Regions from separate parts of the Oribacterium sp. FC2011 genome, predicted to be linked through region 2. Evidence: predicted binding sites of a transcription regulator. Region 2 holds the regulator's gene; the other holds the start of a gene.
What was found. Region 2 encodes NrdR, which represses ribonucleotide reductase genes. Its sites were predicted from a motif close to CACAANATNTTGTG; they were not measured.

Region 1 (16,111 bases), on a different contig from region 2:
CCGTGAGCCAAAGCCATTACAAATGCCGACACCGTATCCCAGGCACTTGAGCAAAATCCCTCAGGTTTTTCCCAACCATTGCATATAAAAGTCTGCCCAAGTTCCATAGAGCAGGCATGCTCCAGGGGATTCTCATACTGCTCTATCAGATCGTCATAGTGGGCAATTTTCTTTACTGTAATACGGACCTTTTTCATGGGTAGTCTCCTTTGCTTGTATGATATACTATTAGAGTATATAATTCTTTGCTTTTATACATTATGAGCAAAGACTAATTTCTACATCATACAAGATATTATACATGACGGAATGCTTTATGATTATTATAAAGCAAATGAAATATCCATGAGGACAATTTACGGAGGAGTTAAATGTTTTATCTGATTGAAGAAACATTGAAAGAAATCAAAAAGGAAGATTTAAAAACCACGGACAAGCAATATGTTGCCGTGTTGTCCTCCGAAGAATGGAAACAGGATTTGGATATGTTTGAAATGGGTATAGATATAGGTCCTGATCTGGCTGAGATATTCACTACAAAAGCAGAAGTGAACTATGATTCACTTACAGGTTCATTTTCTATTCCAAACAGAAATGATCTTTCGGGAACGGACAGCAAGTTTGCCTTCGTACTTGACGAAAAAGGAATAGTGTTTATCGATGACAGCGGTAAGGCAGAAGAACTGATAACCAATATCCTGCGTGTGAAAAAGTGGAAGTTTCCGAGTCTTGAAAGATTTATATATGATTTTCTGGATCAGATAGTGATAGATGATTTAAGGCTCATGGAAAAATACGAGTGTGAGCTGGATTCCATGGAAAAGACTATCATGGACGGTAAGGACTCGTTTCCATCAGTCAGACTGAATGATATCAGAAACGATATACGAAACCTTCGTATCCATTATGAACAGCTCCTGGATCTGGGTCAGGAACTTGAAGAGAATGAAAACAATTTCTTTAAGCAAAAAAACCTGAGATACTTCAGGCTGTTTTTAAATCGTGTGTCAAGACTTCATGACTATTCGGCTTCGTTACGGGATTATACTATGCAGCTGAGAGACCAGTACAAGGCACATCTGGATATCAAACAAAACAGCATCATGACGATACTGACGGTTGTTACAACGATCTTTATGCCGCTTACGCTTATAGTAGGATGGTACGGGATGAATTTCCGATACATGCCTGAACTTGAATGGAGGTGGGGATATCCTTTAATAATTGTTGTAAGCATTCTGATTGCCGTGGGTTGTTTACTGTTCTTTAAAAAGAAAAAGTGGTTGTAGTTAAACAGGATGGTGCTCCGGAGCTTTATCAATACATGATGAAAACCATCTATTATTGAAGCAGGATCATCTTTAGGGATTTACAGGGGAACTAAGTATATTTATATGAGAAAAACGGAGGTGAGTTATGATCAATGCTGTCGGCAGGGAAATACCTGATGAGATACTCAGAAAGTACGGAAAAGAACCGTTTAGCGGAGTTCATTACAGAGACAATAAGCCATATAAAAAGGCTGAAGTTACGGCTTGTGGCATGGTTGATCCAATGAGAAACAAGATGGTGTCATCCATAAGGGAAGCGATGGAAAAATGCAACGCCCATGATGGCATGGTTTTCTCATTTCATCATCATTTCCGGGATGGGGATCATATAGTCAATATGGTGATGCAGACTGCCTTTGAAATGGGACTTAAGGATCTGACAGTCTGTGCCAGTTCCCTTGGCGCTGCCCATAGTGTGGTTGCGGATCTAATCGAAAAAGGCATCGTCACAGGCATACAGACTTCCGGAATCAGGGACCGTATAGGAGAGGCCGTATCATATGGAAAGCTTAAGACGCCTGCCATTATCCGTTCTCACGGTGGACGTGTGAGAGCTATTGAGGAAGGTGATGTACATATAGACATCGCATTTATCGGGGCTCCTACAGCGGATGAATACGGGAATTTAAGGGCAGTAGGCGGAAAGAGTGACTGCGGTGTTCTGTCATACTCTATGGTGGATGCAAAATATGCAGACTACACTGTGGCAATTACAGACACTCTTGTACCGTTCCCCAATTATCCGCCATCTATCCCAATGACTGATGTGGACTATGTCTGCGTGGTGGATGAGATAGGAAATCCTGCAAAAATAGCCAGCAATGTAATCCGAATGACTCAGGACGTAAGAGAACTTAAAATGGCGGAAGACTGCGCAAAGGTCATGGCAGCAACGCCGTTTTTCAAAGATGGTTTTTCTTTCCAGACCGGAGGAGGCGGAGCTTCCCTTGCGGTTACACGATTCCTGGAGCCACTGATGGAGGAGAGAAACATTAAAATGTCTTTTGCCATCGGCGGTATAACGAAGCCCATGTGTGACCTTTTGGAAAAGGGTTATATCAGAACCGTTGTCGATGCCCAGTGTTTTGATAAAACAGCTATAGAATCGGTAAAAAATGATCCGAGGCATTATGAGATTTCAACCTCAGAGTACGCAAATCCTCTTAACAAGGGAGCCTTCGTCAATAAGCTGGATTTTGTGATCCTTGGAGCCCTGGAGATAGATACCGGTTTTAATGTAAATGTCACAACAGGCTCAGATGGTGTGCTGCGAGGGGCACCGGGAGGACATCCGGATACGGCAGCCGGAAGCAGATGTTCAATCATTGTTGCGCCTCTTATAAGAGGACGCATACCCACAGTGGTTGAAAGGGTTGTCAATGTCACCACCCCGGGTGAAGCCGTTGATGTTCTGGTTACGGATTATGGTGTAGCCATTAATCCAAAAAGGAAGGATCTTATAGAATGTCTTTCTGCGTCAGGGCTTCGTATCGTGACTATTCAGGAATTGCTTTCGACTGCATTAAACATCGTCGGGAAACCTGAACCCATTCATTTTGAAGATGATATAGTAGGAATAATTGAAAGCCGGGATGGTACAATAATGGATGTGGTCAGACGCATAAAACCGCAAACAGAGATACATGAGATCATAGGGTGATAGGGCAAACGGTGAATATGTAAGGACCATTAATATAGTGTCGGAATTCTCGGAAGTGAAATAAAAGCCACACCCCGTTTCTTCTTAATCAGAAGAAACGGGGTGTGGCTTTAAGTGTTTCAAAGAATATGAAACGATTCGTGATTAATGATTTTAAAAGATTGTATAAACTCTGCCTGGTAGAAACCGTTTTAAGCCCCGGCCTTAAATACCTTGCCGCTGCTTAACCAGCTTCTGATGTCTGATACTCCGAGAAGTTTCTCATAGCTGTTTCCGGATGAGATAACAAGAGTAGGAGCCTGTTTGATTCCAAACTTTTCTACAAGTGTAGGATTTTCCATTGCATCCATGATCTCATAATGTACGCCTGCTTCGTCAAGAAGTGATCCGGCAATCTTGCAGTTAGGACATGTAGGAGTCTTGAACAGCATGATGGTATCTTCGGCAGAAGGAGATGAAATTGTGTTTGTTTCATTTTCCGGCTTGATAGCATTGGTCTCAGCCTTTGGCTTCATCTTAAGTCCTTCGTGAGTCAGCTTGGAATTTCCGAGATTATAAACCTTGCGGTCTTTGTACTCCTGAGCCTTTCCGTCATTCCAGTTGGCGATAGGTCTGTAGTAGCCGGTGATACGGCTGTAAACCTCTGTCTTTGCACCGCAGTGAGGACATACTGTCTGTTCGCCTGTAAGGTAACCATGCTCCTTGCATACTGAATATGTCGGTGACATGGTGTAGTAAGGTAGTTTGTAGTTCTCTGCAATCTTTCTTACAAGGCTGGCAGCTGCTTTCCAGTCAGGAAGCTTCTCACCAAGGAATGCGTGGAACACGGTTCCTGAGGTGTAAAGAGTCTGCAGCTCATCCTGGATATCAAGTGCTGAGAAAATGTCCTCAGTATATCCAACAGGAAGGTGTGATGAGTTGGTGTAGTAAGGAGTTCCGTCCATGTTTGCTGTGATGATCTCAGGATAAAGCTCCTTGTCATGCTTTGCAAAACGATAGGTTGTGGACTCTGCAGGAGTTGCTTCCAGGTTGTAGAGCTCACCGTCATACTGAACCTGATACTCTGACAGGCGGTTTCTCATGTGGTTGAGAACATCCTGTGAGAACTTCTGTGTACGTTCATCAGTCATATCTGCACCGATCCAGTTTGCGTTGAGGCCGACTTCGTTCATACCGATAAGACCTATGGTAGAGAAGTGGTTTGCAAATGTGCCGAGATATCTCTTGGTGTATGGGTACAGACCCTGCTCCAGAAGCTTTGTGATGACCTGTCTCTTGGTGTGGAGTGATCTTGCTGCGATATCCATAAGATGATCGAGTCTCTTATAAAAGTCTGCTTCGTCAGAGGCAAGATATGCTATACGCGGCATATTGATAGTAACAACTCCTATAGAGCCTGTTGACTCTCCGGAACCAAAGAAACCGCCGCTCTTTTTACGAAGCTCTCTTAAATCAAGGCGGAGTCTGCAGCACATTGAACGGACATCTGAAGGCTCCATATCAGAGTTTATGTAGTTTGAAAAATAAGGTGTTCCGTATTTGGCAGTCATTTCAAACAGAAGCTTGTTGTTCTCTGTCTCAGACCAGTCGAAATCACGTGTGATGGAATATGTCGGGATAGGATACTGGAAACCGCGTCCGTTGGCATCGCCCTCGATCATGATCTCGATAAATGCCTTGTTTACCATATCCATTTCCTTCTGACAGTCGCCGTAGGTAAAATCAAGTTCTTTTCCGCCAACAATGGCATTAAGGTTTCTGAGATCGGAAGGAACTGTCCAGTCCAAAGTGATATTTGTGAAAGGAGCCTGTGTTCCCCAACGACTTGGTGTATTTACGCCATATACAAAGGACTGTATGCACTGCTTAACTTCCTTCTGGGAAAGATTATCCACCTTTACAAAAGGAGCCAGATAAGTATCGAAGGATGAGAAAGCCTGTGCGCCTGCCCACTCGTTCTGCATGATTCCAAGGAAGTTAACCATCTGATTGCAGAGAGTAGAAAGATGGTTTGCAGGTGAAGATGTGATCTTACCCGGAATACCGCCGAGACCTTCCATAATAAGCTGTTTCAGTGACCATCCTGCGCAATAGCCGGTCAGCATGGAGAGATCGTGGATATGAATGGCAGCGCTTCTGTGAGCCTTGGCAATTTCATCATCGTATACTTCTGAAAGCCAGTAATTGGCCGTGATGGCACCTGAATTTGAAAGAATGAGACCGCCAACAGAATAGGTGACAGTTGAATTCTCTTTTACTCGCCAGTCATTGATCTTTAAATAGTCATCCACGATATCCTTGTAGTTAAGGAGGGTGGAATTGACATTACGTACCTTCTCACGCTGTTTACGATAGAGAATATATGCCTTTGCAACATCGGAGTAACCGGACTCGGAGAGAACCTTCTCTACACTGTCCTGAATCTCTTCCACGGTGATCTTGCCATCCCTGACCTTGGTCTCGAAATCTGAAGCTACTCTAAGCGAAATAAGGTCGATTACGCTTGAATGATATTCCTTCTCTAAAGCTTCAAATGCCTTTGTGATGGCTGCGGATATTTTGGAAATATTGAACTCGACTATAGCGCCATCTCTTTTAACTACCTGATACATAGGATCCCTCCCCCTGTGTTTTTGTGATAATTTAACGATAACACAAAGGGATCGAAGGTTCAATATGTAGAAGTGCATTGTAAGTAAAACGCAAGATATTGTGGTTAACGACATTTTGAACAGATGGAAAAAGGCATAAAAAAGCGGATATGATACGCAAAAAATGTGTATCATATCCGGTCATCTTTAGTATCCGAATGCGAGTGCGCCGCCGTCGAGTGCATAGTCCTGTCCTGTGATATATTTTCCGTGAGGGCCGATCAGGAAAGCTGCCATTGCACCCAAGTCTTTGGTGTCGCCAAAATCATGTACAGGGATGCGGTTCAGGATCTGTTGTCTGCGTTTGTCATCCATAACCTCATCCAGCATTTTTGAGTGGAACCAGCCGGGAGCAATAGAGTTTACACAGATGTTATCGTTTGCCCATTCTATGGCAAGACCTCTTGTCAATCCACAAACGGCTGCCTTACTTGTGCAGTAGGGAACAACTAGTGAAAATCCAAGGTGTGCACTCATGCTGGAGATATTGATGATCCTGCCTTTGAAAGGACTTTTTTTCAGATAAGGATAACAGAGCTGTGACATAGTGAAGACGCATTTAACATTAGTATCCAGAACACGATCAAATTCTTCTTCGGGTACTTCCTGAGCAACACACTTATAAGTGGTTCCTGCGTTGTTGACGAGGAAGTCAAAATGTCCTTCGTGTTTATCTGCAAGTTCTGCAATAATCTTTGTCATGGCGGCTTTATCGTTAATGTCACCTTTGATATGTATGGTGCCGGCCACACTGTCAGGGAAACCATCCTTAACTTTGCCGGTTCTGGAAATTATGTAGACCGTCGCACCCTGTAAAGCCAGAATATTTGCAATGTCAAGACCGATGCCGCTTGAACCGCCTGTTACGATTCCGGCATATCCTGTAAGTTCACCCATGATTTAATTACCTCCTGATTTGCGAATGATGTATTTTATATGGCGGCACGTTTTGGATTATTACGCTGTGCCACAGACAAAAGATAAGGTTACTTTAATAATTAAAATTCTCTATGTTATAATGACTGCATATTTCTTGATATGAAAAGATTTATATGAAACTTATCCTAAGGGAAAGGAAGTGCATATAATGAATGCCACAATCCGAGATGTTGCAGAAGCAGCAGGAGTCAGCATTAGTTCGGTTCACATCGCACTTAGTGGAAAAAAAGGTGTCAGTGAATCTACAAGAGCTCTCATAAAAGAGGTAGCAGAGAGGCTGGGCTATCAGCCAAACGAAAATGCTGCGTCTTTGAAACGTAAAAGACAGAAGATCCTGATAGTCCTGCCGGGGGTGCAGGGAGATAACAGCTTTTTCTATCCGCCCATGTGGCAGGGAATCCATGACTATGTATCAGCACATATTGCAAATGCTGAATTCATTGAAATTCCATATCATTCACATCAACACGATGAAATAGCGCAAAAGGTACATGAGATGCTGCACACCGGTGAAATCGATGGTTATCTCTCGGCGGGACATCTGGAAGTTGTTTCTGAAAGTGATTGGGAGTTTATCGATAGTAGAGGAATACCCGTGGTGTTTCTGAACTCATATCGTGAAAACACTGATTACCTTTGCTGCGTTGAGTGTAATTACGAGGTCATCGGCAGAACCATGGCGGAACTGATCACTTCCAGGATAATGTCGTATGGTAGTATCTTCCTTTTGGCCGGTAATCCCAAATTCCATTCACATTCTCAGATCGTCCGAGGATTTGATGCATATCTGAATGAGAATAACATCAAAAATCTGGTGTATAAAGATTTCTCGTGGAGTATTGAAAATGCAAATTATCTCCATATCCTCAGAGAAGTTATGCGCCCCGACATCGCTGCTTGTGCATCGGTATTTTCGCAGGGAACCTACCTTTTGGGACAGGCCCTGGAAGAATCAGGTAAGGTTGATATTTTTTCTGTGGGTTCTGACCTTTCTGAAGATACTCAGGAGCGTGTCAGAAAGGGTGTTTTTAATAACGTTATCCAGAAAAATCCTTATGCTCAGGGTTATTACGGTATTCGCGTCCTGACAGACTATCTTGTCAATGGTAAGGAGCCTGAATCCAAAATAGTCTATGTTGGTGCTGACGTGGTATTTAAGAGCAACCTCCCGATGTATGAAAAGAGTAATGTCGGTGCGATGATCTTCTATTAATGATCTTTCGGATTATACTTCCTGGCAGATATAGTTGTGGCAGGCGCTCTTAATGAGATCCCAGTCAAGCTCTGCTCCGACACCCGGTTTGTCCGGAACGTGGATGATACCGTTCTCATCTATGGGGAGATCGCCCTTCATAGGGAGACGGTAATTGTCTTCCGGTACAAAGTATTCAAAATATTTGCAGTTCTTAATAGCACAGCTTACATGAAGATTGGCCATATCCATATAGTTCATTGTTGTAGTATGTATCTCGACATTGAGGCCGAATGCTTCTGCAAGATGTGCTATTTTTAATGTGCCTGTTACGCCGTCTTTCCAGGAAACGTCTGCACGAACAATATCGGCAGCGTGCTGGTTGATGACCTGTGCGACGCCCCAATGACAGCCTCTGGTTGTTTCTGTTGCTGCTATAGGAATATCCAGTGTCTTACACAATTCTGTGTACTTATATAATTCAAAATCACGGAATGGTTCTTCAAACCATTCAAAATTCAGACGTTCCAGTTGTCTGCCGACGCGAACGGCTTCGTCAATGGTGTAATCACCAACAGGATCAGTCATGAGAGCGAAATCCGGACCGACAGCATCGCGGACAGCCTGATGAACAGCCATATCGAACTCTACAGGTCCTGCAGGGTGCATTTTGTACCCCTTCAGACCTTTGCTCTTATAAAGAAGCGCTTCGTCAACATAATCCTGAATTGTAGGAAGGAAGTTGGAGCTGGCATATGCCGGAAGAGAATCTCTGTAAGCGCCAATGTACTTATAAAGAGGAAGATTCGCTTCCTTGGCACAGATATCCCAAAGTGCTACATCTACAGGTCCTGGAAGGAATACCGGGAAGAATGCTTCGTGTCTGTCTATCACCCAAAGCTCCTGGAAGATTGCCTCTCTGTCGTGGGGATCTCTTCCTAATACAACCGGTGCAACAGTTTCATTTAAATAAGACTCGGAAACAGCTCCTGATCTGGCAGCCATGCAGGTGGCGATTCCTTCGATGCCGGTATCTGTAGTAAGCTTGATGACAAGAACGTCCCAGCCCATTTTTGCGCCTCCCTGACGCTTTTCATCAAACAGGCATTTGCCTCGTTCTACCCACCAGCTTTCAAATTTTTTGATAATCATAGGTCTCCTCCATATTTCAAGGAATTTCAACATAAACGTACTACTAAAACGTTTTGTTTAAGTATATCAGAATAAATAAAAAACACTATTAAGCGAACAAAATTAATAGTATTTTCTTCCGAATTACCAAAAAAGATAACCTGTGTTGAGTGAAAATGTACAAAAAATTTTACTAAAACAACTAAAATGTGAGTAATTATTGACACTTCATTAATACGGTGATAGTTTAGATGCAGAAATAAACAAAAACGTTTTATCTGATATACAACAAGTTTTAACGTGTTTGTTCAATAACGTATTTTTGGTCCAAAGACAGGATTACAAAAATAGTCGTGATCATTTTAAGGAGGATTATGAAATGAAGAAAAATGTATTGTCTGGAGTTTTGGCAGGCCTGATGGTTATGTCTCTTGCAGGATGTGGTTCCGGATCTCAGCCGGCAGCAACCACGGCGGCAAAGCCTGCAGAAACAGCAGCACCTGCAGCATCAGCAGAAGCAAAGCCTGCAGAGGCAGCACCTGCAGCTGATTCACTTGTACTTCAGTGGTCAGAGGTAAACGGCGATGAGTACGGTGCAACAGTAGGTGCAAAAGCATTCGCAGAAAAGATAAATGAAGTTTCCAACGGTCAGATCACTATCGACCTTTACACAAATGGAACACTTGGAGATGAGAAGACTTCCATGCAGGGAATACAGATGGGAACACTCGATATTTTCCGTGGTAATGCATCTTCACTTTCCAACTATGGTGCTCCAACAATTGCTCTTACAGGTCTTCCTTATCTTTTCAAGGATATGGAGCAGTTCCATGATATGGCAGTTTCTGATCTTGGTCAGCAGATGCTTGATTCTGTAGATACAGATGATTGTGGTTATGTAGCTCTTGGCTGGCTGGTTGAAGGCCCAAGATCAATGTTCATCACAGAGGATACATATAAGAAGCTTGGATCACCGAGTGAATTTACTCTTGATATGATGAACGGACTTAAGATCCGTGTTCCTGAGACAGACCTCATGGTAAACACTATGAATGCTCTTAAGTCTTCTGCAACTCCTATAGCATATTCTGAACTTTATACATCTCTTCAGTCAGGTGTAGTAGACGGTGCAGAGAATGGTGTTACATCCTATCTTTCAAACTCATTTAATGAAGTTGCTCCTTACTTCATCACAGATGCTCACACATTTGGATGCGGCGTTATCCTTATGAATAAGGATAAGTGGAATTCTTTGACAGATGAGCAGAAGGGTTGGATGAATGAGGCAGCAGAAGCAGCTTCAGCAGCTTGCTATGAGTACAATCAGAAGCAGGAACAGGCAGCATTTGATTCATTTGCTGACAAGGGTGTTACAAGGATTGATGTTGCAGATCTTGATAAGTGGCAGGAGGCTTGCCAGAGTGTATATGCCACATACTCAGAGGCTGAGCAGGAGACCATCAAGAAGTTAGCAAGCGGTCAGTACTGATAAGGTATGAGTGTCATATGTCTTCTTCGGTGTGCATTTGCACATTAGTGGGAAACATAATTCGTGGCACGCCCGTATGAAGTACGTAAATATGCATTTTGCGCGAGGGAGGGCTGTGAGGAATCGCGCCCTTCCCTTTTTCTGTAAGAACAAAGTTGTTGGTCTATGACCGGAGGCGTTTTCATGAAAGATTTCGTTCGATTATGGGAAAAAGTTGACGCTTTTGTCTTTAAATTTCTCAAGTATCTCTGCGCCGCTATGCTCGGCGCACTTATCTGTATTGTTTTTTATATATTCCTTGGAAGATACGTATTGCATAACTCACCTATGTGGGGCGAGCCGCTTTCTCTTTTTCTTTTAACCTGGATGAGTATCCTTGGATCTGCTCTGGTTGTACGTTCCAATGAGCACCTGAAAGTAACCATGTTCGATGAAAAGATGTCAAAAAAGGCTCTTATTGCAACTGATATTCTTGGTGAAATCTGTATTCTGATATTTGCCATATTTATGATCGTGTATGGAATGCAGCTTATGAAACAGTCAAGAACCAATACAATGGCCGGTATCAATATCAGATATGCATATATGTATCTTTCACTTCCTGTTACGGGAGTGTTTTACATATTCGCACTGATTTCTCAATGGGTAAGGAGGTTTGATCAGAAATGAGCACAACAGCAATAGCAACATTTCTGCTTATAGCGATTTTTATAGTTCTGATTTTTCTTCGTGTTCCTATCGTATATGCTATCGGATTTGCTTCTCTTGTAGACTTTTTCTACTTAGGGATCAATCCGATGCAGATGGCACTGAAGTTTGTATCAAATCTGAATTCATATACACTGCTGGCTGTCCCGTTTTTCATAACTATGGGTGAACTTATGAGTGCAGGTGGTGTAACAGACAGACTGATAGATTTTTCCAAGGAACTGGTTGGTTGGGTGAGAGGCGGAGCCGCAATGGTTAACGTTGTATCTTCATTTTTTTTTGGAGGAATCTCAGGTTCTTCTTCCGCTGACTGTGCATCCTTAGGACCCATCGAGATAAAGATGATGGAAGAGCAGGGTTATGACAGACCATTCTCAACAGCACTTACAATGGCTTCTTCCGTAGAGGGAATTTTGGTTCCTCCATCTCAGAACATGGTCATCTATACACTTGCGGCAGCAGGTGTAACAACTGTTTCCATAGGACAGCTTTTCCTTGCAGGTTATGTGCCCGGTGCGGTTCTTTCTGTAGTTCTGATGATTTATTCATGGTATTACTCAAAGAAAAATAATATCCCTGTAACCGGAAGATTTTCTCCCAAGGCTTGCGCAAAATCCTTTATCCGTGCTATCTGGGGACTTGCAGCAGTTCTGATTGTTGTAGTCGGTGTCGTAGCAGGTATTTTTACTACAACAGAATCTGCGGCAGTAGCTGTTGTATGGTCTATGGCAGTTGGACTCTTTATTTATAAAGGATTCAAGTTTAGAGATATTCCACGCATCTTCAATAATGTAACCATGATGCTTGGTAAGGTCCTGATCCTTATAGGTGTATCCGGAGCGTTTACGTATCTTCTTACATATCTGAAGATTCCAACAATGGTTACAAACGCGCTGTTCTCATTTACAACAAATAAGATCATGATACTTGTTCTTCTGAATATTTTGATGCTCATCCTTGGATGTCTGATCGAGATGGCTTGTCTGATTCTAATGCTTACACCGGTCATTCTTCCTATTTGGATTTCTCTTGGACTGTCACCTATTCATCTTGGTGTTGTTATGGTTCTGAATCTCGGTATCGGGCTTCTGACACCTCCGGTAGGATCAACATTATTCATTGGTTCTGCGATTTCAGGTATCAGTCTGGAGAGGCTGTCGAAGGCAATGATTCCCTTCTATCTGGTAATGGGTATCGCACTTCTTATCCTCACATATTTCCCGCAGTCCTTTATGTGGCTGCCAATGTTGGCATATTAATGGAGGCATAAAATGGCTAAGCTTTGGAATAACGATGAAGAAATGTTTACGCTGATGAAGGAAAAACTATATACACCCGTTGTGGGAGATATATTGGATCAGATGGGTTACAAGCATCAGTTTTTACCTGCAAACATTCGTCCCTTGGAGGCTCTTGTACCGGCTGACGCATATATAGACAGAACACAGCCGGATAACAGACTTAAGGTTGCAGGATACGCATGTACAATTCTTGAAAATGATGTGTTCGAAGCTCCGAAGAAGCCGTTTGGACTTCTTACAGAGGCATTGGACCAGCTTAAACCAAATGAAGTATATGTGGCAACAGGTGCGCATAATTCCGCACTGTGGGGCGAACTTCTCACTGCAACGGCTAAAACAAGAGGGGCAGCAGGTGCGGTACTGGACGGATACACAAGAGATACACCTCAGGTTCTGTCGCAGAACTTCCCTGTATTTGCAACTCAATGCTGGGCCCAGGATAGTTCTGTTCGTACTTATGTTTGTGATATGAGATGTACGATTGAGATTGGTCAGGTTACGATCCATGACGGAGATCTGGTTTTTGGTGATATTGATGGAGTTCTGATCATCCCTAAGGAAATAAAGGATGAGGTTCTGGAAAAGGCTTTGGAAAAAGCTATGGGTGAAAAGAAGGTAAGAAAAGCCATCGAGGGCGGTATGTCAGCGACAGAAGCGTTTAAAGTATTCGGTATCCTTTGATGGATTCGTTTTCCTTCAGCATATGGTCGTAAAGACAATTGAGCATGGTGAGTAGAATGAATGAAAAAGTTTTTCAGGTAAACCTGCAGGATAATGTTGCGGTAGCTCTTACAGCTCTTGAGGCGGGTAGTACCGTTCCTTTAATAGGTGATACTGAACAGAAAGAGATAACAGCCGTAACTGATATCCCGGTAGGACATAAAATTGCTCTTCGTGACATAAGCGATGGAGAAGACATCGTAAAGTATGGAGTGGTGATCGGTCACGCCATAAAGAATATCCCTAAGGGATCATGGGTGCATCTTGAAGAGATGGCATCGAACTACGATGAGCGTTCAAGCCATCTGGATGCTATTACAGGTGCTCCGAAGGATATGAGTTACAAATAACCGAAAGGCATGGTACAGAGCTGTGAAACTGGAAGAATTAACCTTTAGAGGATATCAAAGAAAAAACGGAAGACCCGGTATTCGGAACAGGGTATTGGTTATCTACACAGTAAAATGTTCGGAATTTGTAGCAAGACAGATTGTTGAAAGGACAAATTCTCGGGATGTGGAACTTGTTGGATTTGATGGATGTACTGATAATCAGTATGCCATCAATATGCTGATCAGTATGATCCGTCATCCTAATGTTGGCGCAGTCCTCGCTGTCGGATTAGGCTGCGAATACATTCAGCCTGAATGGCTTGCGGATATCGCTACACAGGAAGGAAAATTATCTTCCTGGATGTTTATCCAAAAAGAAGGTGGAACAAGGTTATCAATACAAAAAGGCGAATCCTGGGCTTCCTGGGCAATTCGTGAACTCAGGAGCACTCCTACAGTGCCTATGACCTGGAAGGATCTCGTTATCGGTGCCGAGTGCGGAGGTTCTGATTATACATCAGGGCTTGCCGGTAATGCTGTTGTCGGCCGTTTTTTTGACAAACTGACAAGTCTTGGGGGAACGGCAATTTTTGAAGAGATTGTTGAAGCCGTCGGACTTAAGGATGTACTTGTGAAACGCGGAGCTACAGAAAAGGCAAAAGAAGAGATTGCATATACCTATGATAAAGCACTGGAGTATTGTAAGTCGGTAAATCAATATTCGGTAAGTCCCGGCAACTTTGCGGGTGGGCTTTCAACCATCGAAGAGAAGTCCATGGGTGCTATTGTAAAAAGTGGTTCCGGTAAGATTCAGGGTGTGCTGAAAGTAGCACAACGCCCGGAAAAGGAAGGATTATGGCTTCTGGATTCAACACCGGATCCTTACTGGATGCAGTTCGGTATCACCAATCCGAATGACAATGAAGGCCTGATGGATCTTATAAGCTGCGGTGCACATATGGTTTTTCTTGTTACGGGTCGGGGCAGTGTTGTCGGAAGTGCAGTTGGTCCCTGTGTGAAGATAACAGGTAACCATGAGACTTTCGAGCGTATGTCTGAAGACATGGAGTTTGATGCCAGTCCTATTCTGGAAGGCACAAAGAGTATGGCAGAAATGGCAGATGATCTTGCAAGATATGTTGCTGAAATTGCTGACGGAAAAGAAACTAAGTCTGAAGCATTGGGACATAAAGAATTCTTTATTCCCTATAAATATCAAGAGAATACTGTTGCCATCCACAGAAAATGTGAGGAAGGCTAACGAAAAAGAGGGGTAATAAAAATGGCTGCATTTACAGAAGAGGAAATAAATGGATTTCACATGAACGAATGGTACGATCTTGACGGTGAAGTTGCGATCGTAACCGGTGGCGGTACAGGATTGGGTCTTGCTATTACAAGATGTCTTGTATCTGCCGGTGCAAAGGTTGCTGTGGTCAGCAGAAAGTATGAAAAGGCACTGGAAGAGTTTGGTGATAATGTTAGATTTTACGAGCATGATATTTCCAATACAGAATATGCTCCGGAGCTTGTTGAAAAAATAGTGAAGGATTTTGGCAAGGTAACGATACTTGTGAACAATGCCGGAAATCACTGTAAGAAGTTTATATGGGATATGACTGTTGATGACTACAAGAGTGTTCTTGATGTGCAGCTTGTAGGTTCTTTCTCAATGACAAAGGCAGTTGTTCCTTATCTGAAGGAACAAAAGCACGGACGTATCATATTTCAGGCTTCAATGACTTCTTATATCGGACAGCCTCAGGTATGCGGATATGCCACAGCCAAAGCAGGGTTTCTTGGTATGATCCATGTTTTGACAGCAGAACTTGCAGAGTTTGGCATAACTGTAAATGCGGTTGCACCGGGATGGATTGACACCCCCATGTTCCATAAAGCGGTTGATACTGATCCTCAGCGACTTGCAAAAATTATGGGCAGAATACCGGCTAAGACGGTTGGAGATCCAATGGATATCGGAATGGCATGTGCCTTCCTGTGTTCCAGGGCAGCACGTTACATTACCGGTTCCTGTATCCCGGTAGATGGTGGTGCATTGATTGGTTTTTGATTTCTATGAGAGAGGCATTAAAAATGAAATTAAACAATAAGTTTTCAGAAGAACTATTTCTGACAAATGAAACAGGAAGAGAACTTTATCACAAATATGCTGAGCCCATGCCTATCATTGACTATCATTGCCATATTTCTCCAAAGGCAATGTATGAGAATCATGAATTTGAAGATCTTGGTGAGATGTGGCTTGAAGGTGATCATTATAAATGGCGTGCAATGAGAACTTTCGGTATTGAGGAGAAATACATCACAGGAACAGAAACAGATTTTCACGAGAAGTTTCTTGTATTCGCTAAGGTGTTGCCCAAGATGGTCGGAAATCCGATTTTTATATGGTGTGCTCTTGAGCTGAAAAGGTATTTTGGCATTGACGAACCTCTGACAGAGGAGAACGCCGAGGAAATATATCAGAAGACAAAAAAGATGATACATGAGAAGCACATGACGAGACAGTGGTGCATGGAGCATTCAAATGTAAAGCTGGTATCTACAACGGAAGATCCTGTTGATGATCTGGAGTGGCATAAAAAACTGAATGAGCAGAAGACAGCCACAAGAGTCATTACTGCGTTTCGTCCGGA
Region 2 (16,111 bases):
TACAGTTGAGAGTACCTGTCCCGGAAATTATGTGGGAGATATGAGATCGGCTCTTAATTCCATGAATACAATTAAGTCCACTCTTGGACGGACTCTGAAGGACATCAGCATTAGCGCAGGTAAGGTTGCGGACAATTCTTCACAGATTTCCGATGGTTCCCAGGCTCTTGCCCAGGGTGCAACCGAGCAGGCAGGTTCCGTTGAGGAGCTTAGTTCCACCATCAGTTCGGTAAATGACAAGGTGCAGACCAATGCTGAGAATGCCGAAAAGGCAAGTAAGATTGCCATGCGCACCAAGGATGCCATTACCGAGAGTAATCAGGAGATGCATAAGCTTACGACTTCCATGGATGAGATCGAGGAAGCTTCCAACAAGATCCAGGATGTCATCAGCATTATCGATAATATCGCTTTCCAGACCAATATCCTTTCTCTCAATGCTGCCATTGAGGCTGCAAGAGCGGGTCAGGCAGGCAAGGGCTTTGCGGTTGTTGCCGATGAGGTAGGAAATCTTGCGAAGCGCAGTCAGGAAGCGGCTCAGAGCACCAGCGATCTTATTCAGATGGTTACTGAGGCAGTAAACAATGGTAAGGGTATCACTGATGATACAGCGGATGCTTTGGAAAAGGTTTCAGGCTTTGCGGATGAGACCAATGAGATGATCGGACAGATTTCCGAGGCGTCACACAAGCAGGCGGATGCTCTTGATCAGATCAGTATCGGTGTCGGACAGATTTCCGAGGTTGTACAGAATAACTCATCAACTGCGGAGCAGAGCGCTGCCGCAAGTATCGAGCTTGCAAATGAGGCAAAGCGGCTGTATGAGTTGGTGGAGCGCTTCAAGTTACCATAATGAATATAGAGGATGCCGTTCACGGCATCCTCTTTTTTTGGTATAATATTCTAAGTGACTTGAAGCGGAGGGTGTAGAAATATGATGACTATAGCTCAGATTAAGATGTTTGCTAAAAGACAGTTGAGGGGCAATAAGATGGCGGCGGCGGGAGCCATGATTTTGACATTGGTCTGCGTCATGCTTTGGAGTTTTGCGCTGTTTTGTACTGTTTTTGTGGGTATCATAGCGCCTGCTACGGGTAGATTTTTAATCCCTGGATTAGTGGGAGATGAGAGGCGGAAGCTTTTGTTTTTTGTGGGGATAGGCATCATTATCGCATCCCTTCTGTTTATTGGGCTTTTCCTTTATTCGGGGCTGATGCTCGGCACTCAGAAGCTTTACCTTAATATCGCAAAGGGCAGACGGGTTTCGGCTTTTGATGTGTTTAAGGGCTTTTCGGACGGTGCCCATCTAAGTCATTTTTTCTCAGTTATTCTCATTATTTTGCTTATACAGATTCTGATCATGGTTCCTGAAACTGTTATAGGGATTGTTTACGGCAAAAGATCCATGGATTACAAGATCACAAGTTATATCGCAAGTTTTATCATGTATATCGTTGCTCTTTTTCTCAGTATGGCAAGTTTTGCGTCTGCGGATCATCCGGAAATGGGTGCATGGGAAGCCATCGGCGTTTCGCTTCATCTTATGAGAAAAAGAAAATTTAAGCTTATGTGTCTGGAGCTCAGTTTCATTGGATGGTTCGTGATTTTCGTCATAACCTTTGGTATTGCCGGACTTTGGATCATACCGTACTTCAATACTTCTTTAAGTATCTTTTATCTAAGTGTATACGGTCAGGATTACATCAGTACTCCGAAGGATGTTTATGTCAGGGGGGATGCAAAACCTGATGCCGAGAAGCCGTCCATAGCTGAAGCGGTGATGGCGGGCTACACGGAACCGGAGGATGTGGAATCGGAATCATCAGCTTCGGAGTATAAGGCGGCAGATACTAAATCCGGAAGCAGAAGCTTTGAAGAAGTGAGGAGTGAGTTTACAAATTTCGGTGGATATGAGGATAATGCTTCTGCAGATTCAGGTACATATGGTACAGATGATTCTACAGTGAGTGATGGCACAGCCACAAGCGTGACTGAAGTCGGCAGCTTCTTAAATGCTGAGAATAACGACACTGAAAATTCTTTTGGAAATGAAGAGAGCGACTTTGATAAGACTTATGATGCTAAATCGGATATGGGTGCCGGAACAATTAAGCCGGAGGAAGGTTTAAAGAAAAACTACAATACCGAAGAGGATGCATACGCTGCTTACGTACAGTGGAAAAAGGATCACGACATCACCATTGACAATCCGGATCCGTTCCACAACATTCACCATAAGAGTAATGAGAAGGGTAATGCAGGCGAGGAGTAAATTGAATGGTAGGTCAGACCCCCTTAAGAATTATGTAAGGGGGTCTGACCCCAAGGGGAGCTCCGCAAAGGAGTATAAAGGGGGAAAATATGAAGTGTCCGTTTTGTAATGCAGAAGATACCAGAGTTATCGATTCCAGACCGGCTGATGACAATACAGCCATCAGAAGAAGACGTCAGTGTGAGACTTGCGGAAAGAGATTCACAACCTATGAAAAGCTTGAGACCATTCCTTTGATGGTTATCAAGAAAGATCAGAGCCGTGTGCCATATGATCGTTCGAAGATTGAGGCAGGTATAGTGAGAAGCTGTCACAAGAGACCGGTATCCACGGCTGAGATCAGTAATGTGGTGGATGAGATTGAGAATGAGATTTTCTCAATGGGAGACCGTGAGATAACAACATCTGAGATCGGAGAGCTTGTTATGAATAAGCTGAAGGCTCTTGATCAGGTAGCTTATGTAAGATTTGCGTCAGTTTACAGAGAATTCAAGGATGTTAATACTTTTGTGGATGAGATCGGCAAGCTGCTGAAAACTCAGAAAAAGGAAAAATGATATAAACAGCAAAGCTGACATTTGATTGAGGAGACCTGAAGATGAAAGAGCATCAAGTTAAAATCATTGTTCCTGTTACAGGGGCGGATGAAGAGACTATATTGAAAGAAGCGGCATCAATTTCAGAAACTGTGGCGGATTGCGTTGAGTGGAGATTTGATCTTGCGAAAGAGCTTTACTCCATTGACATTACTTCAAAGCCTGGGGAGTCTTACGTAGACGAAGCTTCCGCAAATCTTTTAAAGGTTTTGAAAGAGCTTGCCGGGACACTTGAAGGAAAAAAGCTGCTTTTCACCATCAGGACGAAGTGTCAGGGCGGAGAATTCCCGGACAATCCTGAGGTTTACGAAAGACTTGTAAGTGATGCTGTTAAAAGCGGAGACATTGGACTGGTGGACCTGGAGGATACGGTGGCTGCCGACAGTTTCAGCCGTATACTTGAGCTGGCTAAAAAAAATGGAGTCATAACCATAGCTTCATATCATAATTTTTCCTACACTCCGGATGTGGATGAGATAATCAACAAGTTCATGATATTGAGAAGTTCAGGCGCAGACATTTTAAAAACTGCTTTTATGCCTGTGAATCCGAAGGATGTTGCCGCGGTTCTCTATGCTACCGCAAAGTTCAAAGAAGAGGATAAAGGACAGCATGAGATGATCACCATGTCTATGGGAGACCTCGGAAGGATCAGCCGTGTCAGTGGAGCGGTATTCGGTTCGGATTATACATTCGCAACGGTAGGAGAAACCAGCGCCCCCGGACAGATGCCCATAGAAACAGTGCTCGAAATGATGGAGGTGCTGTGAAAAAGTTTGAGAAATTAATCAAACTGAATAAACTGTTACGCATAATTGCGTTATCCTTAGGTGTGGCTGTATTTATAGCGACACCTGTTTTTGCCGCCGGGACAAGGCAGATGTTTGAGGGAAATGCCTCCATGACGGTGAATGACTTTATGAGGCTGGCGAACGGGGAGGATGCGAAAGAGGTTTTTGGTTCTTCAAAGATTAAAAAAGAGAATGAAGGAAATGCTGAAGAAAAAGCTGATGACAATACCGGAACCGATACTTCGGGTAATTCCTCTGACACGACAGTAAAGTACGGCATTACCGGAGAAGTGGTGATTCAAAAGAAAACAGAGGATCCGGTTCCCAAACCCCTTGATGCGGAGCAAAGCAGCTCCTCGGGTTCTGTGGCAAAGAATCAGACAGTAACAACTGTGTTTATTAACAATAAGCCGGCCTCAAGTACCTCAGATACCGTGAGAACCGACCCTGAAGATGTGATGACAAAGCAGCAGGAGGAAGAGGTTCTCGATACAGCATCTATACAGAATTACATTAATGCTGACTACAACGTACTACAGCAATTCACCAATGAAAGCGAGTATACCACCAGAGCAAGGCAGTCACTGATCAGTTTTGCCATGCAGTTTGTGGGTAATCCTTACGTATGGGGAGGCACCTCCCTCACTAACGGTTGTGACTGTTCGGGATTCGTGCAGGAAGTATTCAGACATTTCGGTATCATCACCGGAAGAACCTCCCGTGACCAGTATGCAAACTGTGTCTATCTCAAGGGGCAGGAAGTGATGCCGGGAGACCTGATTTTCTATGCGGACGAGACCGGCTATATAAATCACGTTGCCATCTATGCCGGAAACTATATGATCGTTCATGCCGCCAATCGTAAGGCGGGAATTAAAGTTAACCGTTATGATTACAAGCGGCCATACGCATATGGGCGGTTTATAGCAAATTGATTTTCATTGTCTTTTAACATTTAGGGTTTATATATTAGCTCAAAAATGTCGATTAACATGTTAAGGATAGTGTGAAAGTCTATCCATTTGCAACAGAATTGATCAGTTTTACAGGAGGAGACAAGGATGTTATCCCGTATAGACAATTCATCAAGTATGCTTTTAAAAAGCACAAACTCTACGAAGAAGACCGATGAGACAGGGAAGTCGCAGAAATCATCTTTACAGAGTCAGGATAATGTCTCAACCGAGGCAGCAGAGCTCAATATGTCTGTTGATTCCTTTGTGAGATCAAAATCCTCGGAGGACAGCGACATGTCTGAGAGCGCTTCCTCCGGAAAGAAATCGTCAGCTCTTGATGTATCAAAGGCCGACAAATTTGGAGTTACAAAGCTAAGCGAATCCGAAAGATCCGAGATCATCTCACAGCTTAAGGACGAGCAGGAGGCAGTTCAGGCGAAGTTCCTTCAGAAGATGACCTCAGGAACCCTGGGAGAGCAGTTCCGTCAGTGGAGTGCAGCTAATTCTCAGCTCACACAGGATGGCGACGGCATCTGGAAGTTCATTGCCAGCGGCAACTACACTGTAGATCCCGAGACCCGGGCCGCAGCTCAGGAGGCGATCTCCGATGGCGGTTACTTCAGTGTGGAGAAAACTTCCCAGAGAATCTTTGATTTTGTTTCAGCATTTGCAGGTGATAATGTTGAACTCATGAAGAGCCTTCAATCCGCCGTTACGGCCGGATACAACGAGGCTACCAAGGCATGGGGCGGAGAGCTTCCGGAGATCAGCAAGAAGACCCTTGAAGCAACAAATCAGCTGTTTGATGACTACTACAAGCAGCATGGAGCATGATTAGTTAATACCCGGCAGGCATCGTTAAATGCAGGGTGCTGTGCCGAAAAAACAGAAAACGAACCTCTAAGAGTACCATTGTACATTTTAGGGGTTCGTTTTTGAATGCAAGGTTATCTCCGGTGGATAACCTGAATTTCAAGTCTTCATAGAGTCAATACTGATTATTCCGGCATTCTGTTTTTTGATTATATTTTTGTATAATAGAGTCGAAATTAAGTACGAGATATTGCATTATTCTTGTCGGGAAGGGGGCCGCAACATGAAGAAACATCTGAAAAAACAGCTGATGGAACTTGTTGGGCTTCTTTCGGATGCGCACGAAAATATAGTTCAATGTCTAAATAAAGGGGATATGGATTCAGCTGTCACCTGCCTTTTGGACTGTCAGAATACCGCTATTGCCGTGGGGCAGAAAATCGATGAGTCTGAAGGAGAGGGAACCACCTCCGTAAAGGCTCTGGAAAACTACTGTGAATTGATCTTTCAGATATATAATCAGCTTATAAACGGCGAATCCTGTGTTGTGGATAAGCTTTATAAGAAGCTTAGAAAAAGCCTCTTCGAGATCACAAACAGAATGCAAAATGACCTCCCGGAAATAAAGGAAGTGGTCTTTCTTCCCTACAAAGCTTCTATGTGGGATTCTCTTGAAACTGTGTGGAAAAAGGCAGACGCAGATCCACAGGTGGAGGCGAAGGTCATACCCATCCCGTACTATGACATTAACCCTGATGGTACCTATGGGGAGATGCATTATGAGGGAAATGAGTTTCCCAAGGATGTACCCGTGACCTCCTATGAAAAATATAATCTGGAAGCAAATCATCCGGATGAGATATACATTCATAATCCCTATGATGACCAGAATCTTGTGACCACAGTTCATCCTTTTTTCTATTCGAAAAATCTCAGGAAATATACTGATAAGCTGATTTATATTCCTTATTTTGTTCTGGAAGAGACGGATCCTTATAATAAAAGTGCCCTTGAAGGGATGAAAAAGTTTGTGAAGCTCCCTGCTGTGCTCTATGCAGATGAAGTCATCGTACAGTCCGAAAATATGCGGAAGGTATATATCGAATGCATGGTCATGTATACCGGCGAAGAGAACCGGGATTATTTTGAAAAAAAGATAAAGGGCACAGGGTCCCCGAAGATTGAAAAAATAAAGTCCATGACCATGGAGGATGTAGCAATCCCGGAAGAGTGGAAAAAATTCATATACAAACCTGACGGAAGCCGTAAAAAGATAATCATTTACAATACAAGTATCACAGCATTTCTGCATGACCCTGAGCAGATGCTGAAAAAAATCCGTGATGTGTTTAATGTCTTCGTCGAACATAAGGCTGATGTTGCACTTTTATGGAGACCGCATCCGCTTATGAAAGCAACCATCTGCTCATTAAAGCCGGAGCTTTGGGAAGAATTTGAAGAGAGAATAAAGTATTATAAAGATAATGAAATCGGAATTTTCGATGACACTGCAGATTTGGACAGGGCGTTGGTGATGGCGGATGCCTATTATGGGGATCCAAGCAGTCTGGTGACACTGTGCAAGGCTGTAAATATGCCGATCATGATACAGAACGCCATGGTAATCAGTGAGGAAAAGGGGTGATTATATGGGAATAGAATTTAATGCATCCATGATGTGCGCGGATTTCGGGCACTTGTATGATGAAGTAAAAGCATTGGAAGAAGCGGACATCGATTCTTTCCATATCGATATAATGGATGGAAGATATGTTCCTAATTTTGCAATGTCTCTATATGATCTTGACTGTATTGCGAGAGCCACTGCTAAACCTCTGGATGTACACCTCATGATAGAACATCCCAGGAATGTGATCCAGATGTTTCTAAAGAAGCTTAGAAAAGGAGATACAGTTTACATCCATCCCGAGGCAGAGTACCACCCTTCATCAACTCTTCAGGACATAATCGATGCGGGGATGATTCCCGGCATAGCCATTAATCCCGGAACCAGCGTGGAAACCGTTTATGAAATGCTGAGAATCGTTGACAAGATCCTGGTTATGAGTGTGAACCCCGGTAATGCGGGACAGATGTACCTTCCTTATGTGGATTTCAAGGTAACCAGACTTCTCGAGCTTAAAAATGAAATGAATTTCAAGATGTACTGGGATGGAGCCTGCACCTATGACAAGGTGGAAACCTACGGACCAAAAGGAGTGGATGGGTTTATCCTGGGTACCAATATACTGTTCGGGAAGGACAGACCGTATAAGGATATCATCGAAGATGTAAGGAAAAGGGTATGAGAGCAATTTTGCTGTCCGGGGGAACCGGCACGAGACTTGGGGGAGACATCCCAAAGCAATATTTTAAAGTAAATGACAGGATGATCATCGAATACAGCATCGAGACATTGGCAGGGTGCAAGGATATAGAGTCTCTAGTCATAGTGGCGGATGAAAAGTGGCAGGAGGCAATAACCACTGCTCTTAAGGAGTATGATGACCGGCATGTTTTTTCGGGCTTTGCAGCTCCGGGGGAGACCAGACAATGGTCAATATATAACGGACTTCTGGCTTTGAAGGGTCAGGCCGGAGAAGAGGATTCTGTCCTCATACATGATGCCGCGAGACCTAAGCTCAAGGAAACTTTGATAAAGAATATGGGTAATGCCTTAAAGGGATATGACGGTGTGCTTCCGGTGTTGCCAATGAAGGACACGGTTTATAAAGTGGACGGGACCGGGAAGATTTCGGCTCTGCTTGAACGGAAAGAAATCATGGCGGGGCAGGCCCCGGAGCTTTTTCTTTACGGAAAATATTTAAAGGCAAATGAACAAATGATTGAGGATGGCAGGATGGGGAGCATCAACGGCTCAACAGAACCTGCTTTTCTTGCCGGGATGGATATCGTGACTATCCCGGGGGATGAAGATAATTACAAGATTACAACAGTGAGAGATCTTGAGAGATTCAGGACGGAATGCTGAAGGGGCTAAGAAACATTATTTTTATAATATATGCCCATACTATCTTAATGGAAAGTGCAGAAGTATAAGATGGTATAATATTTTTAGGAATGGAGACAGAAATGAAAGCCTGGAAGCTGGATGGTGTCGGAAATATAAATTTTTATGAGGATGTGGCGGAGCCTGCATTGGCCCGGGATCAGGTGCTGGTGAAGGTGAAGGCCTGCGGTATATGCGGCTCGGATGTGCCGAGAGTCTATAAGAGTGGTGCACACAATATGCCCCTCATAATCGGGCATGAATTTTCCGGAATAGTGGAGAAAACCGGGGATCCCGAGGACAAAGAACTCGTTGGAAAAAGAGTGGGGATATTCCCGCTGATTCCCTGTAAGAAGTGTCCGGCTTGCCTTTCAAAAAAATACGAGATGTGCTCTCATTACAGTTATCTTGGTTCCAGAACCGATGGAGGATTTGCGGAGTACGCAGCAGTACCGAAGTGGAATCTCATAGAGCTTCCGGATAATGTTTCTTTCCGGCAGGCAGCCATGCTGGAGCCTATGGCGGTGGCGGTTCATGCCATGAGACAGCTTGAGATTGGCCCGGATGATACAGTGCTTGTTTGCGGCGCGGGAACCATTGGACAGCTTTTGATAATGTTCCTTTTGGACAAGGGAATCAAGGGAGTTTATGCCCTTGGCAATAAAGAGTTTCAGAAAAAGACACTTCTGGGTATCGGACTTCCGGAAGATCACTATTTTGACGTAAAAAGCGGTGATGCAAAAGCATGGATCAGGGAGAAGACATCGGACCTTGGGGTTGATGCATATTTCGAATGTGTAGGCAGGAACGAGACCGTGGAGCAGGGCTTTGATATGGTGAAGGCAGGAGGACAGTTATGCCTCGTTGGCAATCCTGCAGGGGATATGACATTAAGCCAGGGAAACTACTGGAAGATTTTGAGAAAACAGCTCCGCATAAGAGGGACATGGAATTCATCTTATCTTGGGGATGATACGGAAGCTGCAAAGGATGACTGGCACTATGTGCTTGAGAGAATTGCAGAAGGAAACATTCATCCCGAAAAACTTATAACCCATGAGCTGCCTCTTTCGGAGCTTGAAAAAGGGCTCCTCATCATGAGAGATAAGAAGGAAGACTATATCAAGATAATGGTTGAAGAGGGGTGAAGTTTCGCACTTCGTTTTTGTGTGTTAATATAGTGCATAGCAATATCTGAAGGGGCGATAGTGATATGTGGTACGTGATCCAGACAATGAAAGGCAAAGAATACAAAGCTGCCGAAGAAGTTCGATGCGATGTGGCGGCAGAAGATGAAGCCGTATTTGTATTGGAAAACGAAATGGAATACAAAGTAAACGGAGGCTGGATCAAAGACACTAATCCGTTTTTCCCGGGATATATATTTGCAGATCTAAATTCTGATATGGTTGAAGACTTTGACTATAGATTAAGAAAAGAAAAACATCCTTTAAAGCTACTCCGGGTGGACGACATAATCACACCCATCAGACCGGAGGAAGAGGAATATCTCAAAAGACTTGGCGGTGAAGAACATATCGTCCGGAATTCAGAAGGATATCGTGTAGATGATATGATCGAGATAACCTCAGGATCATTTAAAGGCTGGACAGGGGAAATCAGGAAACTTGATCGCCATAAAAGAAGAGCTACCATATGTGTAACTATGATGGGACGAGAGGTGGAAGTGAACATCGGACTTGAAATCGTGAAGTTTATTTCCGGAGATCAGCTCGGGGGAGAAGATGGATTTGACCGTGAGAATATGGCGAGAATAGTGAAGGCTTAGGTTGGTTGATTAACATGGAAGGGCTATGGCATCTAAACATGCCATAGCTTTTTAGTCAAATGAATCCATGTGCTCTATGCATTTCCATTAAAGTATCACGAACATTATTTCTAGGCTCACTTTGTCGCTAGTGACATTAATGAAGTGACAAATTCTCTGGTCACATCATATTTTTTGATAATTTTTTGAATGATATCCTCGTCAGATTCGCCATATTCGCGGTAAACCTCAACTGCACTTGTTATTTTGTCTCTTTGTTCTTTTTTCTTTAAAGATTCACACATATCAATTTTAGTCTCCTTTCGCTCAAATTCCAGATCAAGTTTAGCAGCTTCTTTGATAAAGAAGGCTGCATCAGAATCAATTTTTCTGTGGTTTGTCTTCTCAATTATTTTATCGGCATCAACTTTCTGATGCTTGATTATCTGCATGGCCAAGCCTAAATCTGTTTGGAATTTTCCGAAATCTTCTTCGTCCATATCTGCAGCCGATATAATGTTTAGCTTATAATTATTTAGGAATGGGATGAGTCGCTTATCGTATACATCCATCATATCAAAAAGACTTCTTGGACCATCCCAGGGATCAGCTCCTACGTATATCACAGCTGTAATTATAGGAATCAGCCTATCGCACTTTCTGAAGCCAGATAAAAACTCATCACTTGTAAGTTTTATCTTGAGGATTTCATCTTCAGCATACAACTCAGCATCATTTTTGTGTAGTCCTTTTTTCTTCTTGAAAGACTTTCTTGTCTCTTCAACCTGATTGGAATATCCTATCCAATCGTATAATCCATTTTTTACGGGCATTGCATAATGAACTCTACCTTGGATTTCTGCACCCAAAATCACATATATGGCTTTTCCATCTGTCTTGGCTTCCCATATTCGTAGCAGATCTCTGTATTTCTGAACCGGTAAATGTGCATTATTTCCGTAAGGGACAGTGATTTGAGAAGTATCCATTTCATGTAAGTTGGTTGGGTTTAAAATAGGCTCTCCATCATAGAGAAGAAAATTGAAAGCATCTGCAAATGCTTCCTTTTTCCTAAGAATTTTTTTGCTTCAGTATCAAGTGCGCCCACTGATTTACCTACACTTTCTATTCAAACTTATTCTGGCTTAACTATCAAATCTGTATAATAAAGAACGACTGTTCCGGAAGATTTTTATAGATTAAAAATGTCGAATGTTTTTGAATTAGTTTTCAGATGTGAGCATCATAGCATAGCCTAAATAGTTTTCAAATAGTCTAAATTCAGACTACATGGTGCTTTTCTGTATGTTATTTGGTTCCCCTTATGAAAGAATCTTTTTATGACGAAAATACAAGTATAGGCTTACAGGATTTGTTAAAAAGGGATGGTTTTTCTATAAAATAAGGACTTTACAACCCTCCCGGAGAAGACGAAGTAGTGTTGCTTTTAAAAAACAGAAGTTATAAAATATTTATAAATAGAGAAAATATTTTTTTAATATTTCGTAAAAAAAGATATCTCAAAGATTCAGGAAGCTGAAGAACAAAGTGTCGTGGTAGGCGTATGGCGGGAGGCGGCGGACATAGCAGGAGTCAGGGTGACTGAATGAAGTCATCATGGCGAAGCTATGGGTAGAGAGTCGATTATTAGATAACTTTTGTAAAACAACATATGCGTACATTATGATAGAATTATAATTATAAAGCGTTGTACGGATAAGCTATTCAGTATGTTTGGAGGCGTATATGGTAAAAAGTGATGACAAGCTTTTTGATCGCTTTGTTAGCGAAGTCACATCTGTATATGGTAACAATTTAAAGTCTATAATATTATATGGCTCCGTTGCCCGTGGTACCGCCAGTGAAGAATCAGACGTAGATATCGCTTTGATTATTGAAAATGAAAACGAAGAAATGTATGACAAACTGCTGGATATAGTAGTGGCTTTTGAGCTTGAATATAACATAGTTATTACTACAGTGCTTATAGAGACAGCTTTGTTTGAAAAATGGAGAAATGTCTCACCTTTCTATAAAAACATAACTAATGAAGGGATAGAGTTATGGAAGGCAGCATAAACTGAAGAGCTTCAGTGTGATATATCCAAGAAAATCGCAAACGCGATGAACGTGAGACAACTTTCAGATTATGATGATTTTTATGTTGCCTCAAAGAAAGTGGCAGAAGAACAGGTACAAGTTGCAGAAGAAATATTGGGCCTAGTTGAAAAATACCTGAATAAGAAAATGTGATTATTTTATAATAAGTATATGGATAAAGCTCCTGATATAAGATGTTTGAGTATCTTATATTTGGGGCTTTTTATGTGGGGAATTGTAAGGGATTCTTAAAGGTGACAGGAACCTAAATTCTTTGGATAGTTTTGATAGCAGTAAACATAGTGGGGTGATTGCGCATTTCAATCAGTTTCATGTTTAATCGGAAGAATTTCCGAGAGATATATCCAAGAAAATAGCAAATGAAATGAATATAAGACAGTTGTCAGATTATGATGATTTTTATGTTGCCTCGAAGAAAGTGGCAGAAGAACAGGTACAAGTTGTAGAAGAAATATTGGACCTAGTTAAAAAATTCCTGAATGGGAAAATGTGATTATTTTAAAATGAGTACATGGATAAAGCTCCTGATATAAGATGTTTGAGTATCTTATATTTGGGGTTTTTTATGTTGGGAATTGTAAGGGATTCTTAAGGGTGACAGGCACCAATGTGTTCGGAAAGAGATATACTTCAAACTATAGCGTCTGCACTTTATGAAAATCCTATCCTTAAGCCTTTATTCTCAAAAGCTGATATCAATATATCCATAGCTGTTGCAGGAGTTTCTATACACCAGAAAAATGTCCCGGTTGATATGGCTGTAACTGTCGGGAAAATGCTATCTTTGATAAAAACAGCAGGAAAACGTGTTCTTATAATGTTGGATGAGGTTGTAAACAATGAGTTTGTGAGACCATTTGTCAGTCAGTATCAGATATATATCCGTGAGGATCTTCCTATATACCTCTTGATGACAGGGCTATATGATAATATTTCTGACCTACAAAATGAAAAGACCCTCACGTTTCTATATCGAATGCCCAAGATAATACTGGAACCATTGGGACTGTACTTGGTTTCTCAAGATTATAAAAAGGTCTTCAATATAAGTGATGAAGAAGCAGTAGAAATGGCCAAACTTACAAAAGGGTATTCATTTGCATTTCAGGCACTGGGATATATGAGGTGGAAATATGATGGTGAGCCTTGGGAAAAAGTACTTGATGAATATGATAATCAGTTAGATAGGAATGTCTATGCAAAGCTTTGGAGCGAACTTTCGGATAAGGACAGAGAATTCCTGATAATCATGTCAGAAGGCATAGAAGATGTATCTATGATTCGAGAGAAACTAAATATGAAATCAAATCAAATGGCTGTTTATCGACGCAGGCTGATAGATAAGGGACTCATCAGAGAAAATGGTCATGGAAAAGTCATATATTGTCTGCCGAGATTTGCTGAGATAATTAAAAAGTGGCAGCTGTTTGAATGATGGCTAAACCTCCATAAGAGTATCGGAAACTCTTAATTTGCACCTGATTATGATGAAGAATGACAGAAATTGTCCCTATCCCAATATAGCTTCTATAACCCGATTTTCGTCATAGTCGGGTGCAAAAGCTGCAGCGCAATCAAAGATTGGTTTGTAGATGAAGTCAAATCTATATACGGAAATAATGTAAAATCCATAATACTGTATGGTTCTGTAGCTCGCGGAACGGCAGATGAAGATTCCGACGTTGATATTGCCATGATAATCGTAAATGAGGACGAGGCAATGTATGACAAGTTGTTGGATATCATTTAAGGGTGACAGGCACCCGAATGTCAGATGATCAGCTTCGAAATGAAGACAGATATGATCGGGAGAATATGGCAAGGTTCGTTACAGGTTAAAAGCAAAGGGACTATAGCATTGGATGCTATAGTCCTGAGTTTTGAAGGGTAACAGAAATCGACACTGCTTGTGTTTGCTGTTATTTAATGCCGTATTTTATATACATTTCCTGTCTTTCGTTGGATGTAGCGTTTAAAGCCTTAATGAATTCAGCACTTCCCGGATCAAGCTTCTTTAGAAGCTTGGCGAGCATTTCTTCGCCTTTAGATTGACCTTCAATGCGACCTTCAGTACGTCCTTCTGTACGGATATCATCCATTAATTCTTTCCATGCATTACCCATATTAACACGTCCTCCTATTGCGTTTTCTGTCGAAATCTTTGCACCGGTATATTCATTAATCATATTAACAGTATTTGTACTGATATTTTTGTATTCACCTAAATTCAGTATATCACGGGTTGCTGTTTTATTATCTGAAATCTGTATGAATTTTAATACTGTTCCGAGTTCACTGTTGAATCTGCCAAAATCATTGATTTCATTAGGGGTAATAAGATTGAGTTTATAATTGTTTACATATTTCAATATTTCCTCCGGAATATCACCAAACATATCATAAAGAGATCTCGAACCGTCCCATACGTTATTATCAAAACATATACATATCGTCTAAATTCAGACTACATTGCATTATTGAATATATATGTGTGATGGCATTTAGTATAACAACACGATTCGTTTCAAACAGGAATCAAGGCAATAAAAAAACCGCCTAAAGCTTAGACGGAAATTCAATACGAAAACAGAATAGGTAGGTGACAATCTACATCTCTTTAAGACCACAAGGGCGTGACGGCTGCCTGTTCCGTCCTCAGATTCTGTCTCTCATAGAGAATACTACTATGAATCTTGTACATTGTCAATGATGACCGGGGAGCCATCATCCTTATATTTTACTCTCCATGCATGATCAGTATCCATATAATGAGTCAGCATTGCATCTATCAAAGGATACATGGTTCTGTATGCGAGTCCTCCGCTGACTGTCACTCTAATGGCTACATTTACATGGTTTGATGAATAATTTCGGATAAAAGAAACACTATTCTTCTTGGGATGTATGCTTATATAATCGGGTTCATTAATGATCTTCGGGATTTCTTCGAAACAGAGTTCATAGATTGTATCAGATACAAAATCATTTTTATGTGTATCTGTATGTTCTATTCTTTCTGCCCAAAATATTATCGGGGTATCATATTTAAGGATCCCGTTAAGTCCATGTGTATTGAAAAAATCAACGAATTCTTTTCGTATCACACCAAGACTGATTTTATCTTTTTTAGAGAATATACCTTTGTTGAGTTTATCCATAACATTAATACCTTTGATGATTTTATTTGATGAACAAAACTAAGATGAAGAATAAGAAAAATATGATTGAAATGCACTGCATGTACTTTAGACGTGAGCATCATAACACAGCCTTACAGATTTGCATATCGTCTAAATTCAGACTACATGAGGCACCTTCCATCAGGTTGCCCTTATGAAAGAGTGTTTTTATGACGAAAATTAATGTATAAGCTTACAGGTTTTGGTGAAAAAGGATAATTTTTCCGAATAGCATGGACCTTGCTACCCTTCTAAATGGAACAAGGCAGTGTTGCTTTTGAAAATCCGAAGTTATAAAATATCTATAAATAGAGAAAAAATTTTCCAAAACATCGAGTAAGAAAGATATCTCAAAGATTCAGGATACTGAAGAACAAAGTGTCGTGTTAGGCGCATGGCGGGAGGCAGTGGACATAGAAAGAGTCAGGGTGACTGAATGAAGTCATCATGGCGAAGCTATGGGTAAAGTGTCGTTTTTGGGTTAACTTTTTATTCAATAACACACTCACGCGTTAAGATTGAATCTTAATTATAAAATTTAGTATGGACAAGTTTTGCGGGATAGTTGGAGGCGTATATGGTAAAAAGTGATGACAAGCTTTTTG

Region 1: T357_RS0107015 (ribonucleoside triphosphate reductase) is a predicted target of NrdR. The motif match lies at 5,693-5,706, and genes of this name have one in related genera.

Annotation. Positions count from the first base shown of each region.
Region 1 covers NZ_JNJM01000007.1:24,623-40,733, reverse strand. Annotated here, with positions in the region: gene T357_RS0107030 (TIGR04076 family protein) at 1-197, opposite strand, end outside; gene T357_RS0107025 (magnesium transporter CorA family protein) at 372-1,289, shown strand; gene citF (citrate lyase subunit alpha) at 1,417-2,991, shown strand; gene T357_RS0107015 (ribonucleoside triphosphate reductase) at 3,183-5,603, opposite strand; gene T357_RS0107010 (SDR family NAD(P)-dependent oxidoreductase) at 5,790-6,539, opposite strand; gene T357_RS0107005 (LacI family DNA-binding transcriptional regulator) at 6,730-7,794, shown strand; gene T357_RS0107000 (enolase C-terminal domain-like protein) at 7,807-8,925, opposite strand; gene T357_RS0106995 (TRAP transporter substrate-binding protein) at 9,284-10,393, shown strand; gene T357_RS0106990 (TRAP transporter small permease) at 10,577-11,062, shown strand; gene T357_RS0106985 (TRAP transporter large permease) at 11,059-12,360, shown strand; gene T357_RS0106980 (RraA family protein) at 12,373-13,083, shown strand; gene T357_RS0106975 (UxaA family hydrolase) at 13,140-13,472, shown strand; gene T357_RS0106970 (UxaA family hydrolase) at 13,495-14,715, shown strand; gene T357_RS0106965 (SDR family NAD(P)-dependent oxidoreductase) at 14,737-15,525, shown strand; gene uxaC (glucuronate isomerase) at 15,549-16,111, shown strand, end outside.
Region 2 covers NZ_JNJM01000004.1:87,081-103,191, forward strand. Annotated here, with positions in the region: gene T357_RS0104405 (methyl-accepting chemotaxis protein) at 1-853, shown strand, start outside; gene T357_RS0104410 (DUF975 family protein) at 935-2,272, shown strand; gene nrdR (transcriptional regulator NrdR) at 2,362-2,829, shown strand; gene aroD (type I 3-dehydroquinate dehydratase) at 2,871-3,638, shown strand; gene T357_RS0104425 (C40 family peptidase) at 3,635-4,594, shown strand; gene T357_RS0104430 (hypothetical protein) at 4,721-5,449, shown strand; gene T357_RS0104435 (hypothetical protein) at 5,712-7,073, shown strand; gene T357_RS0104440 (ribulose-phosphate 3-epimerase) at 7,078-7,737, shown strand; gene T357_RS0104445 (IspD/TarI family cytidylyltransferase) at 7,734-8,420, shown strand; gene T357_RS0104450 (galactitol-1-phosphate 5-dehydrogenase) at 8,522-9,586, shown strand; gene loaP (antiterminator LoaP) at 9,652-10,227, shown strand; gene T357_RS0104460 (hypothetical protein) at 10,344-11,195, opposite strand; gene T357_RS0104465 (nucleotidyltransferase domain-containing protein) at 11,953-12,285, shown strand; gene T357_RS21105 (HEPN domain-containing protein) at 12,307-12,459, shown strand; gene T357_RS22315 (HEPN domain-containing protein) at 12,668-12,820, shown strand; gene T357_RS0104480 (ATP-binding protein) at 12,935-13,762, shown strand; gene T357_RS18995 (nucleotidyltransferase domain-containing protein) at 13,832-14,077, shown strand; gene T357_RS0104490 (hypothetical protein) at 14,247-14,696, opposite strand; gene T357_RS0104495 (PBECR3 domain-containing polyvalent protein) at 15,012-15,485, opposite strand; gene T357_RS0104500 (nucleotidyltransferase domain-containing protein) at 16,084-16,111, shown strand, end outside.